2 linked regions of the Oceanicoccus sp. KOV_DT_Chl genome follow. The main gene of each other region encodes a partner of the protein of the gene in region 2 in a complex. Links are inferred from orthologs where the notes say so. Each region holds a gene or a part of one and is shown on either strand. Other genes may lie near its edges.

The links. The genes of interacting proteins can lie anywhere in the genome.
Region 1: the proteins of aceF (region 2) and lpdA are in contact, whole or in part, in a crystal structure (PDB 1EBD), measured with the Geobacillus stearothermophilus proteins. The link is inferred for Oceanicoccus sp. KOV_DT_Chl from one-to-one orthologs. Residues at the interface, in WP_033016211.1 of Geobacillus stearothermophilus: Ile130, Ala131, Met132, Pro133, Arg136, Arg140, Glu141, Asn155, Arg157; in WP_049624544.1 of Geobacillus stearothermophilus: Pro340, Ser341, Asp344, Tyr345, Arg403, Asp406, Val408, Glu431, Ala432, Gly433, Asp438.

The regions. Positions count from the first base shown.
Region 1 is NZ_FQLF01000007.1:27,289-34,273, reverse strand. What follows is about bases 1,075-3,995. They hold lpdA (dihydrolipoyl dehydrogenase), read left to right. Parts: upstream 1,075-1,775; coding sequence 1,776-3,215; downstream 3,216-3,995. Other genes in these bases: sucC (ADP-forming succinate--CoA ligase subunit beta), read left to right, coding at 3,527-3,995; odhB (2-oxoglutarate dehydrogenase complex dihydrolipoyllysine-residue succinyltransferase), read left to right, coding at 1,075-1,691. In the rest of the region: UNITIG_RS21425 (2-oxoglutarate dehydrogenase E1 component), read left to right, coding at 1-453; more of odhB, read left to right, coding at 489-1,074; more of sucC, read left to right, coding at 3,996-4,693; UNITIG_RS24755 (DUF1214 domain-containing protein), read right to left, coding at 5,642-6,145; UNITIG_RS24750 (hypothetical protein), read right to left, coding at 6,097-6,507; UNITIG_RS24745 (DUF1254 domain-containing protein), read right to left, coding at 6,468-6,985. UniProt on the Escherichia coli protein: Lipoamide dehydrogenase is a component of the glycine cleavage system as well as of the alpha-ketoacid dehydrogenase complexes.
Region 2 is NZ_FQLF01000002.1:367,079-372,863, reverse strand. What follows is about bases 2,663-5,591. They hold aceF (dihydrolipoyllysine-residue acetyltransferase), read left to right. Parts: upstream 2,663-3,277; coding sequence 3,278-4,906; downstream 4,907-5,591. Other genes in these bases: UNITIG_RS05330 (tetratricopeptide repeat protein), read right to left, coding at 4,975-5,591; aceE (pyruvate dehydrogenase (acetyl-transferring), homodimeric type), read left to right, coding at 2,663-3,212. Also shown: UNITIG_RS05345 (PleD family two-component system response regulator), read left to right, coding at 1-281; more of aceE, read left to right, coding at 564-2,662; more of UNITIG_RS05330, read right to left, coding at 5,592-5,730.

The DNA.
Region 1 (6,985 bases), on a different replicon or contig from region 2:
TCCACATTGGAGGATCTGGCTGATGGTCAATTCTATAATGTGTTGCCTGAATCAGATGAGTTACCTGCAGAGCAAATAACCCGAGTCGTCATGTGCAGCGGTAAAGTTTATTACGATTTACGCGAAGTACGTCGTGAACGGGAAATGAATCATGTGGCAATTATTCGACTGGAGCAGCTGTACCCATTTCCAGAACAAGAGTTGCAAGCCGTGTTAGCGCCTTATGCGAATTTAACCGAGATTGTCTGGTGTCAGGAAGAGCCGATGAATCAGGGCGCTTGGTACTCCAGTCAGCACCATATGCGTCGAGTCATTAATGTCCATAATTCCAGTTTATATTTGGAGTATGCGGGCCGCGATGCATCAGCTTCGCCGGCAGCGGGTTATATGGCATTGCATGTCGCCCAACAGGAAAAAGTCATTGCCGATGCCCTAGGCTTTAGCGTCCAATAACATTTTTAGCGATAGATTTTATAAAAGGAAAGAACATGACCATTGATATTAAAGCGCCAGCATTTCCTGAGTCCATTGCCGATGGCACTGTAGCGACATGGCACAAAAAGCCTGGTGAGGCGGTGTCTCGCGATGAGCTGATTGTTGACATTGAAACGGATAAAGTTGTGCTGGAGATTGTCGCGCCAGCCGATGGTGTGATTAGTGAAATTATTAAAGCCGAAGGCGAAACGGTTTTAAGTAATGAGTTGATAGGCCTTTTTGCCGCTGGTGAGGCAGGTACTGTGGCAGCTGTTGTTGAGCAGCCCGTTACTGCGGCTCAACCTCAGCCAATTACCAGTGATTTAAAACTTAGCCCAGCTGCAAGAAAGATGATCGAAGAAAATAAAGTTGAGCCTGCGGCAGTTGTTGGTACCGGTAAAGGTGGCTTGGTTACCAAAGAAGATGTGATGGCTCATTTGGCCAGTGCCCCAGTCGTCGCGCCAGTGTCAAAAGCTGTGGTAGCTGCGCCGGTGGTTGTGCTCGATGCCGGCGAAAAAATTGAAAAACGTGTACCTATGACGCGTTTGCGTAAGCGTATTGCTGAACGGTTGTTAGATGCCACCCAAAATACCGCTATGTTGACCACATTTAATGAGGTCAATATGGAGCCGGTAATGACATTGCGTAGTCAATATAAAGATTTATTTGAAAAAACCCATAATGGTGTCCGTCTTGGCTTTATGGGGTTTTTTGTAAAAGCAGCCTGTGAGGCGTTAAAGCGTTACCCTGCAGTGAATGCATCAATTGATGGTGATGATGTGGTTTATCATGGTTATCAGGATGTGGGTGTGGCAGTCTCATCTGACAAGGGGTTAGTTGTTCCTGTATTACGCGATGTTGATAATATGGGCTTGGCAACCGTCGAGAATACTATTCGCGATTTTGGTCTGCGTGCGCGTGATGGCAAATTATCGCTTGATGATATGCAAGGCGGAACGTTTACTATTACCAATGGCGGCGTGTTTGGTTCACTGATGTCTACGCCAATTATTAATCCACCACAAACAGCAATTCTGGGCATGCATAAAATCCAGGATCGGCCAATGGCGGTGAATGGCGAAGTGAAAATATTGCCGATGATGTATTTGGCATTGTCGTATGATCACCGTCTTATTGACGGTAAAGAAGCGGTGCAGTTTTTGGTAACCATTAAAGATTTGCTGGAAGATCCCGCGCGAATTTTGTTAGAAATTTAATGGTCTTCGGGTAAGTCCTGCAATCGCAAATATTACGCCGGGTGAATTTCGCAAGGCGCTGTTTCAAAATTTTATTAGGAAATTATCATGTCAAAATTTGATGTAGTCGTTATTGGTTCTGGCCCCGCTGGTTATGTGGCGGCTATTCGCGCTGCTCAACTTGGTTTAAGTGTCGCCTGTATTGAAAAGAGCACTAATAAATTGGGTAAGACTGGTTTGGGTGGTACGTGCTTAAACGTAGGTTGTATCCCTTCTAAAGCCTTACTTGATAGCTCACATAAATTTGCCGAAGCAAGAGATGATTTTAAATTTCATGGCATTGCTGCTAAAGGTGTATCCATGGACGTGGCGAAAATGATTGACCGCAAGGATAAAATTGTGGGTCAGTTGACCGGTGGTATTGGCCAGTTATTTAAGGTTAATGGTGTTAAAGAAATCAAAGGTTTTGGTAAAGTATTGGCAGGTAAGAAAGTAGAAGTGACTGCTGATGATGGTTCCGTTTCAACACTGGACGCTGAGAATATTATTATTGCTGCAGGTTCTGCGCCCATTGATATTCCGCCTGCTCCCATTGATCAGGATGTGATTGTAGATTCAACGGGCGCATTGGAATTTTTAAAAGTGCCTAAGCGTCTGGGTGTTATTGGTGCAGGCGTGATTGGTTTGGAGCTTGGCAGTGTATGGGCGCGTTTAGGCGCGGAGGTGGTAGTACTTGAGGCGCTTGACGTATTTTTGCCAGCGGTTGATCAACAAGTTGCAAAAGAAGCGCAGCGTATTTTCACCAAAAAACAAAAATTGGATATTCGTCTGGGGGCTAGAGTCACAGCTTCTGAAGTAAAAGGCGGCAAGGTCACGGTCACCTATCAGGATGCGGATGGTGAAAAGCAGGAAGTGTTTGATAAGTTGGTAGTCGCGGTCGGACGACGTCCGCAGAGTGAAAACCTGCTGGCCGCGGATAGCGGTGTGCGTTTGGTTGAGCGCGGTTTTATTTATGTTAATGATCATTGTGAAACGGAAGTGCCTGGTGTTTTTGCGGTGGGTGATATTGTTCGAGGGCCGATGTTAGCGCATAAAGGTTCCGAAGAGGGGGTGATGGTTGCAGAGCGCATCGCCGGTAAAAAAGCGGCAATGAATTATGACTGTATCCCCAGTGTTATTTACACCCATCCAGAAATTGCTGCGGTAGGGCAAACTGAAGAGCAGCTGAAAGCTGATGGCATTGAATACAAAGTCGGGGTATTCCCTTTTGTGGCCAGTGGTCGTGCATTGGCAGCGAACGATAGTGATGGCTTTGTGAAGATGATTGCGCATGCGGAGACAGATCGTATACTCGGTTGCCATATCATTGGCCCTAGCGCTGCAGATCTGGTTCAGCAGGTAGTGATTGCTATGGAATTTGGCTCCAGTGCTGAAGATATTGGCTTGACTGTGTTTGGTCATCCAACATTGTCCGAAGCTGTACATGAAGCTGCGCTGGCCGTTGAGGGGCATGCCATTCACATCCCTAATAAGAAAAAACGCTAGTGTGCTTATAATTTAATCAGTTCATTTTTCATTTGAGCATCGAAATAGTGCGGGGTGGGTCATTATGGTTCGCCCCGTATTGCATTTGCGGCCATGTCAGCTGTCTTTTGTGGCTTATAATCTTAATTTACTGAAACTTCTACATTTTTATTTGCGGTTGAGCGTGAAATTCGGGAGAATACGCCACCGAATTTAGGGCGCTAAGCTTCTCAAGCAATTTCAGGTTTTTGCCCTAATTCGAAACAGTGGTTAGCCGCTTGTTATTAGTGCGGCAGCCAACTTGAATTCACAGACCAAGATGGTAAATCAACATGAACCTTCACGAGTATCAGGGTAAACAATTGTTTGCTGAGTATGGGTTACCTGTGTCAAAGGGCTATGCCTGTGATACACCCGAGGAAGCAGCCCAAGCTGCTGATCAAATTGGCGGCGATAAGTGGGTAGTTAAAGCTCAGGTCCACGCTGGCGGCCGCGGTAAAGCGGGCGGTGTTAAGCTGGTATCGAGCAAAGACGAAATCAAAGCCTTTGCGCAACAATGGTTGGGTAAAAATCTGGTGACCTACCAGACTGACGAAAATGGCCAACCAGTTTCTAAAATTCTTGTTGAGTCTTGTACTGACATCGATCAGGAATTGTATCTGGGTGCTGTGGTTGATCGTTCTTCTCGCCGTATTGTTTTCATGGCATCTACCGAAGGTGGTGTGGAAATTGAAAAAGTAGCGGAAGAGACCCCTGAAAAAATTCTTAAAGCTGAAATCGACCCATTGACGGGCGCCCAGCCATATCAAGGTCGCGAGTTGGCTTTTAAACTGGGTCTGCAAGGCGTTCAGATCAAACAGTTTGTGACTATCTTTATGGGCTTGGCCAAATTGTTTCAGGACCTGGATCTGGCGTTGATTGAAATCAACCCGCTGGTCATTACTGACGAAGGTAATTTGCACTGTCTGGACGCTAAATTAGGCGTTGACAGCAATGCGATGTACCGTCAGCCCAAGCTAAAAGAAATGCACGATCCTTCGCAGGAAGATGCACGTGAAGCACAAGCGGCTAAGTGGGAGCTCAACTATGTTGCGCTAGACGGCAACATTGGCTGCATGGTTAACGGTGCAGGCTTGGCGATGGGTACTATGGATATCGTTAAGTTACACGGTGGCCAGCCTGCTAACTTCCTGGATGTGGGTGGCGGTGCCACTAAAGAGCGCGTATCAGAAGCGTTTAAAATTATCCTGTCTGACGATACTGTACAAGCCGTTTTGGTTAATATCTTCGGTGGTATTGTCCGCTGTGATCTAATCGCTGAGGGTATCATCGGTGCTGTTGGTGAAGTGGGCGTTGAAGTCCCTGTGGTTGTTCGTCTGGAAGGTAACAACGCTGAGCTGGGCTCAAAATTGTTGGCTGAAAGTGGTTTGAACATTATTGCTGCCAACAGCTTGAAAGAAGCTGCCGATGCAGTGGTTAAAGCAGCGGAGGGCAAATAATGAGCATCCTAATTAACAAAGATACTAAAGTCATCTGTCAGGGTTTTACTGGTTCTCAGGGTACTTTTCATTCAGAACAAGCCATTGCTTATGGTACTAAAATGGTTGGTGGTGTTACGCCAGGCAAAGGTGGACAAGAGCATTTAGGCCTGCCGGTATTTAACACCGTTGCTGACGCTGTTGCAGCGACTGGTGCTGAAGCCTCAGTTATCTATGTACCTGCGCCTTTCTGTAAAGATTCTATTTTAGAAGCGGCCAATGGCGGCATTAAATTGATCGTATGTATCACTGAAGGTATTCCAACGTTGGATATGCTGGAGTGTAAAGTGAAGTGCGATCAGCTAGGTGTGCGTTTGATCGGACCTAACTGCCCAGGTGTTATCACTCCTGGAGAATGTAAAATCGGTATTATGCCTGGTCACATTCACTTGCCTGGCAAAGTCGGTATCGTATCTCGTTCTGGTACTTTGACTTATGAAGCCGTTAAGCAAACGACTGATGCCGGTTTTGGTCAGTCTACTTGTGTTGGTATTGGTGGCGACCCAATTCCTGGTTCTAACTTTATCGATATTTTGGAAATGTTCCAGAACGATCCAGCGACTGAAGCGATTGTGATGATCGGTGAAATCGGTGGTACTGCTGAAGAAGAAGCAGCGGCTTACATCAAAGCCAACGTAACCAAGCCTGTTGTGTCTTACATTGCTGGTGTTACTGCACCTGCTGGTAAGCGTATGGGGCACGCGGGGCGATTATCTCGGGTGGTAAAGGTACTGCTGATGAGAAGTTCGCTGCGCTGCAAGATGCGGGTGTTAAGACCGTTCGCAGTCTGGCAGATATCGGTGAAGCCTTAAGTGAGATCACTGGTTGGTAAGTACTGTTGAAATAGCACAAAAAAGGATGCCTCGGCATCCTTTTTTGTTTATACAAGTTATGCGTTAAACACTTGGGCTATTTAACCTGTTCGATTTCACTAGGCCGCCAGCTTTTATTGATCCATGGTTCTAATGGGCCGTACATTCTTAGAATCATAAACCAGCTCTTACCGGGCATTGTTGCTAGCCAATTACCTGTTTTTCCATCAGGCGCTTTGGGTCCGAAAAATACATCGTAGGAGCCGTCCTGGTTTTTTTTCATGCCTTCCGTGAGGCTGCCTACGGTTGGGAACTGTTGGCTGGTTTGAAGCTGTGACCGTGTTTGTGTGTCGTACAAAGTTACAGCCCAAAAATTGTTAACGGGAACATTTGGCGGCAGATGGAGTTTGTAAGTCTTGCCACCATCGAAAGGTTTTTTGTTTGCATCAAGATAAGCCAATGCATAATCAGAGCCTGCTCCTGCCGTAGTCACAGCCATTGCAGGCGTCACGCCACCGGCGTTAAAGTAGAACAGCGTTCTTGCGTTTAGATTCATCGCGCCGTCTGCTTCGAAGGAGGTGTTTTTGTTGGCGTAGGCCATAGTCCAACCGCTGTCAGTATCGGGTAGATGGCGACACCGTCAAAGCGCGGTTGCACGGTGATTGCGCGCGAGGTGGCGTTGCCTAGTGTGCCTGCCTCTATTAGCAGTTGTTTCATTCTCGCATCGGGTTTAAAAGCCTGCCCTTTGACGATACCAATGGCGGCAATCGCCCCCCGCATTTCTGGCTCAATTGCATCCAGTGGTTCGCGTTGAATCATTTCATTGAGAATTTCAAAATAAGCCAGGTCATTGGGAAAAACGGTATTGAAAGCTTTCCCAGAGACATTGATAAATTCAGTGGCTTTGGGTTTAGCTGCGTCTTTCAGCGGATAAATTTTAAGCCCGGACTTGATGTTAGCCACTGCAGGTTCAAGCCCCTTTTTGATGGAGCCGCGCAGAAACAGAAAGTTACGATGGGTTTTAGGTTTAAGTAAAAAATAGCCACTGGGTACTTTGCCGTCATAGCCGGGGGGAGCACCAAATACTTTCCGCCTTTGCCTTTATCCGGGCCGGTAACGCCAATATTGCCGACGAATCGCTGCCAACCGTCATCGAGGAAACCCAGCATGCCAGGGGGGACTTCAATAACTGTTGGCCCGTCATTGCCGAGGTCAGTGCCTGCGTAGGCGTATAACGTCGAGGTATTGGCGGTCACTACCAGCGTTTGCGAATCCATTAATTGCTCGAACAAAGCAACCTTATTACTTGCATTGGCCCCCGCTGCGCTAAGACCGTCAAGTACGGCGTTGATAGATACACCGCCCATATTATCAAGATAGACGCCCAGTCCCCGTGAGCGATCGAGGTTGTCATAGAGTTTATTTATAGTGGCGTCAGTCG
Region 2 (5,785 bases):
TTATGTTGCCGGCCGCAGACCTACCGTTACTAGAGTGCGATGTGATAGGTTTGTCTACAGCGCAAGCATTGGCGGCATCCATTGAGCAAAGTGATGAGTTTTCGGAGTATGTTCAGGATCTAGCCGCGATAACCAAAGATATCCGTCTCGAAATGCTTCCGTTCGGTGCCTCAAACCCTCTATTTCCCTACCCTGATGATTTAAGAGGTAATACCAGCGGGGACTGGAATGCTGTTGCGCTGAAAAATAACCGGGTCAAATTTGTGTTGTTGTCAGATTAATGAGTGGCATTTTTGGCCCGATTTTAGAGATTTATCCATTAAATACAGTGAGATAGAGCTATATTTTCTTGAGTTATTCCCAGTATTTATTTAAAAAATGTGCTACGATGTGCCGGTTTTTACGTCGTGCAGGTAGTTTGGCTGTTCAAAAATCCTGTCTCCGGTAATGAAATAGTGGTTTTTGGCTAACGCTGTTGATTAATCCGGTGTTCTATCTTTATTCGTAGCCCGGTGTCTGCAGCCGCACGGCATTGGCTTATACATGTATTTTAGGGGAGTTTTATGCAAGACAATGATCCAATCGAAACAGCAGAATGGTTGGAAGCACTTTCCGATGTGCTTGGTCAGGATGGTGGTCCCGAGCGGGCAACATTCTTGTTAAAGACCATGGCGGAGGAGGTAGCTCAGTCCGGTAGCCAGGTTCCCTCTGCAATCACTACTCCCTTTCGCAATACCATCAAGCCTACGGATGAACGTCGTATGCCTGGTGATTTATTTATGGAGCGCCGTATTCGTTCATTGATTCGATGGAATGCGCTCGCCATGGTGATGCGTGCCAACGATAATGATGATGGACTGGGTGGGCACATATCCTCATTTTCTTCCGCAGCCACTCTCTACGATATTGGTTTTAATTATTTCTTTAAAGGTAATGATGATCGCCATGGCGATCTTATTTATTATCAGGGTCACAGCGCACCTGGCATGTATGCGCGCTCTTATCTGGAAGGGCGGTTAAGCGAAGATCAGCTGGATAATTTCCGCCGTGAAGTAGGTGGTAATGGTTTGTCTTCTTATCCACACCCATGGTTGATGCCTAATTATTGGCAATTTCCTACTGTTTCGATGGGCTTGGGCCCTATTCAGGCGATCTACCAGGCACACGTGATGAAGTATCAACACAGCCGTGAACTGCTTGATCAAAGTGGTCGTAAAGTATGGGCCTTTTTGGGCGATGGCGAGTGTGATGAACCCGAATCCTTGGGTGCTATCGCGTTGGCTGGACGCGAACGCCTGGATAACCTCATTTTTGTTGTAAATTGTAATTTGCAACGCTTGGATGGTCCGGTACGTGGCAATGGCAAAATTATTCAGGAATTAGAAGGGGTGTTTCGCGGTGCTGGTTGGAATGTTATCAAGGTTATTTGGGGCCGCCACTGGGATGCACTATTAGAGAAAGACAAAACTGGCTTGTTGAAAAAGCGCATGAATGAAGTGTGCGATGGTGAATTGCAAAATTATAAAGCCAATGGCGGCGCTTATACCCGTGAGCACTTTTTTGGCAAGTACCCAGAGCTGTTGGAATTGGTTAAAGATTTATCCGATGACGATATTATGTATCTAAATCGTGGGGGTCATGACCCTTATAAAATGTATGCAGCTTATGCGCAGGCGGTAGAAACGGTAGAACGCCCGACAGTGGTTTTGGCAATGACAGTGAAAGGCTATGGTATGGGCCATTCCGGCGAGGCGCAAAATGAAACGCACTCGTTGAAAAAGCTGGATATCGAGAGCTTGAAAAAATTCCGCGATCGTTTTGGTATTCCTATCAATGACGATGAATTAAAAAATGTCCCGTATTACAAGCCAGCTGACGATAGTCCTGAAATGGTTTATATGCGCAAACGCAGGGAAGAGTTAGGTGGTTTTATTCCTTCGCGCAAAGATGATTTTGAAGCGCTGGAAGTGCCATCACTAGAAAGTTTTAGCGGACAGTTAAAGAGCAGCGGCAAGCGCGAAATTTCTACCACGATGGCGTTTGTACGGTTGCTTTCAACCCTGACTAAAGATAAAAAAATTGGCCAGCGTGTAGTCCCTATCGTGCCTGATGAGGCGCGCACGTTTGGGATGGAAGGGATGTTCCGCCAACTGGGTATATATTCATCGCAAGGCCAGCGTTATACGCCACACGATGCCGATCAAATTATGTATTACAAGGAAGATAAAAAAGGTCAGATTTTGGAGGAGGGTATCAACGAAGCAGGGGCTTTTTCAGCCTGGCTAGCTGCGGCGAGCTCTTACAGTAATCACGGCTACCCCATGGTGCCGTTTTATATTTTTTATTCCATGTTTGGTTTTCAGCGCATTATGGATTTAGCCTGGGCGGCGGGTGATACACAGGCTCGAGGTTTCTTGTTGGGCGCTACTGCAGGACGCACTACTTTGAATGGTGAGGGCCTGCAGCATCAGGATGGCCATAGCTTGTTAATGGCTAATATGATTCCTAATTGCGTCGCCTATGATCCTACTTACTCCTATGAGCTTGCAGTGATTATTCAGCACGGTTTACAGCAGATGTATGCAGAGAAGAAGAACTGTTTTTATTACATCACCGTTGAAAATGAAAATTATCATCACCCTGAAATGCCTGAAAATTGTGAAGAAGGCATTATCAAAGGTATGTACAAAATTGAGCAGGCGACCCACGGCAAGACGCATACTGTACAGTTGATGGGTGGCGGCGCGATTTTACGTGAAGTTCAGGCTGCTGCTGAAATTCTACGTAATGACTATGATGTTGATGCTGATGTGTGGAGTTTGACCAGTATCAATGAGTTACGTCGCGAGGGTATGGCTGTTGATCGCTGGAACTTAATGAATCCAGAGAAGGTTGCACGTAAGTCTTATGTGGCACAGCAATTAGAGGATTGTGAAGGGCCGGTTATCTGCGCTACCGATTATATGAAGTCTTATGGTGAGCAAATAGCGCCGTTTATTCGTCGCCAGTATCGGGTGTTAGGTACTGATGGCTTTGGTCGCTCTGACACGCGCGCAATGTTGCGTTACCACTTTGAAGTAGATCGTTATTTCGTGGTCTTGGCGGCTTTAAAATCTTTGGTAGATGAAGATAAGTTGGATGCTTCGGTAGCCGTTGATGCGGCCAAAAAATTTGGCATTAGTAGCGATAAAAGGGACCCGATGGGATGTTAGTCTAAGAGTCATATAAATGGGAATGATGCATAAAAAGTCTAGCCACTTAACTACAGGAAATTCGTGTGAGTAAAGAAATAATTAAAGTGCCTGATATTGGCGGCGCAGAAGGCGTCGAGGTGATTGAGATTTGTGTGGCAGTAGGTGATCAGATTGCTGCTGAAGATTCGTTGGTTGTGCTCGAGTCTGATAAGGCTTCAATGGAAGTGCCATCCCCTATGGCGGGGACAGTGTCTGCAATCATGATCTCGGATGGTGATTCGCTATCTGAGGGTGATGTGATTCTTGAATTGGAGGTTGAGGCTGGGGAGGCTGTTGCCGAACCAGAAGACGCCCCTGTGCAAGCGTCTGCAGAAGTAAAACCCGACCCCGAACCTGTGGCACCAAGTGTCAATGAAAATAACGCAGCTGCCGCTTCTACCCAAACCATAAAGGTGCCTGATATTGGTGGTGCCGCTAATGTTGATGTCATTGAGGTTTGTGTTGCAGTCGGCGATGACTTGGCCGAAGGTGATTCGCTTATTGTGCTGGAGACTGATAAAGCGTCTATGGAAGTGCCAGCGCCAATGGCAGGTAAAGTCATTTCACTCGCGGTAGCAGAGGGCGATACAATCTCTGAAGGTGGCGAGATTTTAAAGTTGGAGGTGATGGCTGCAGCCGCTGAGCCAGCTACAGAGACTACTTCTAGCCCAGCTCCGGCTGAGGCCGTGGCTTCGCCGCCACCGGTAGTTGCCAGTGCTCCTGCCCCGGCTGCGCAATCAAGTGATTCGAAGCCGCCAGCCGCAGATTCTGATCCGTCTATTTACGCTGGGCCAGCCGTTCGGCGTTTGGCGCGAGAATTGGGCGCACCTTTAATTGACGTTAAGGGGAGTGGCCCCAAAGGTCGTATCTCCAAAGATGATTTAAAAGCGCATGTGAAAGCGGCTTTAGCGAATAAAGCGAGCAGCTCTGGCGGTAGCGGTATACCTGCAGTGCCGGCGGTGGATTTTAGCAAGTTTGGTGACGTGACCATTGAACCGTTGACCAAAATTCATAAAATCACCGCCCAAAATATGCATCGCAGTTGGTTGAATGTGCCGCATGTTACCCAGTTTGATGACGCCGATATTTCTGATTTGGAAGATTTTCGTCAGTCTTTGAAGGCGGAAGCTGAGCGTCGAGGGGTAAAAATTACGCCATTGCCTTTTATATTAAAAGCCTGTGCCAAGGCCTTGCTTGATCACCCGAAATTCAATGCGTCGCTGGATAGTGATGGCGAAAACATGGTGTTTAAGCATTACGTTCATATTGGGATGGCCGTTGATACTCCGGCTGGCTTGGTGGTACCGGTAATACGGGATGTCGATAAAAAATCTATCTGGGATTTAGCGGCAGAAACTGTCGAACTGGCGCAAAAAGCCAAGGACAGAAAATTAAAGCCAGCTGAAATGCAAGGCGGATGTTTTACCATTTCAAGCTTGGGCGGGATTGGCGGTCAGGGGTTTACCCCTATCGTGAATACACCAGAGGTGGCAATCTTGGGTATATCCAAACTAGCGGTTAAGCCGCATTGGAATGGAAAAGAGTTTGTACCTAGAAAAATGCTGCCATTGGCATTGTCCTATGATCACCGGGCTATAAATGGTGGTGATGGTGGGCGGTTTATGACTTACTTAGGTGAGTTGCTAGCGGATATTCGACGTTTGGTGTTATAGAAAAGTATTGGCGTAAAAAAGCCGTACTGAAGTCATTCAGTACGGCTTTTTTGTGTCTGCTTGAAAAGTTAGATAGACGAAAGCTGCTTTTTCGCACGTTTTTCTAATTCGTCCAATAATTGCTGCGCTTTTTCCTGGCCATTATCCAAAGCGTCTTCCAGCCAAATCCCCGCCATTTGATCACTCTGTACTGTGCCTGTTCCAGTTAAGTACATATAGCCCAGCAAGTATTTTGCATTGGCGTCTCCGGACTCTGACGCTTTAGTTGCCCAATAAAAAGCTTTGGCATTATTTTGTTCTACGCCGAGGCCTTTCATGTAAATCAGAACTAATTTAAATTGGGCGGGAGCAGAACCATTTTCTCCGGCTTTTAGTAACCAGAATTCTGTTTGTTCTAGATCTTTTTCAACGCCTTTACCTTCTTCATAGTAGAGCGCTAATTCAAACTGGGCTCTGGCATAGTCAGATTTCGCCGCGCGCATATACCACTTTGCGGCGTCCTCATACTTGTTTTTATCGGCGTCTAATTGCCCTAATTGGAATTGAGCTTCAGGAACCCCTTTTTTGGCAGCGCGGCCAAACCACTTTTCTGCTTCATCCAGGTCTTGTTTAACTATCTTGCCTTGTGAATACAGGAGTCCTAAGCTGTACATCGCCGAAACATTGTCGTGTTTCGCAGCACGCTTCCAGTATTTAACAGCCTTTTTACCATCATTTTCATGGTAGGCAATCAAACCTTTGCTAAATAGTGGGTCGTTCGCCATAGCTGTGCTACTTAACAGCACCACTGTTAAGGCGATAATAATTGGTTTCAATAGTTGCATGTTGAAAACCTCGCTTTGTTCATTCCGTTTGCCTTCTTTGCCTGAATTTATTGCG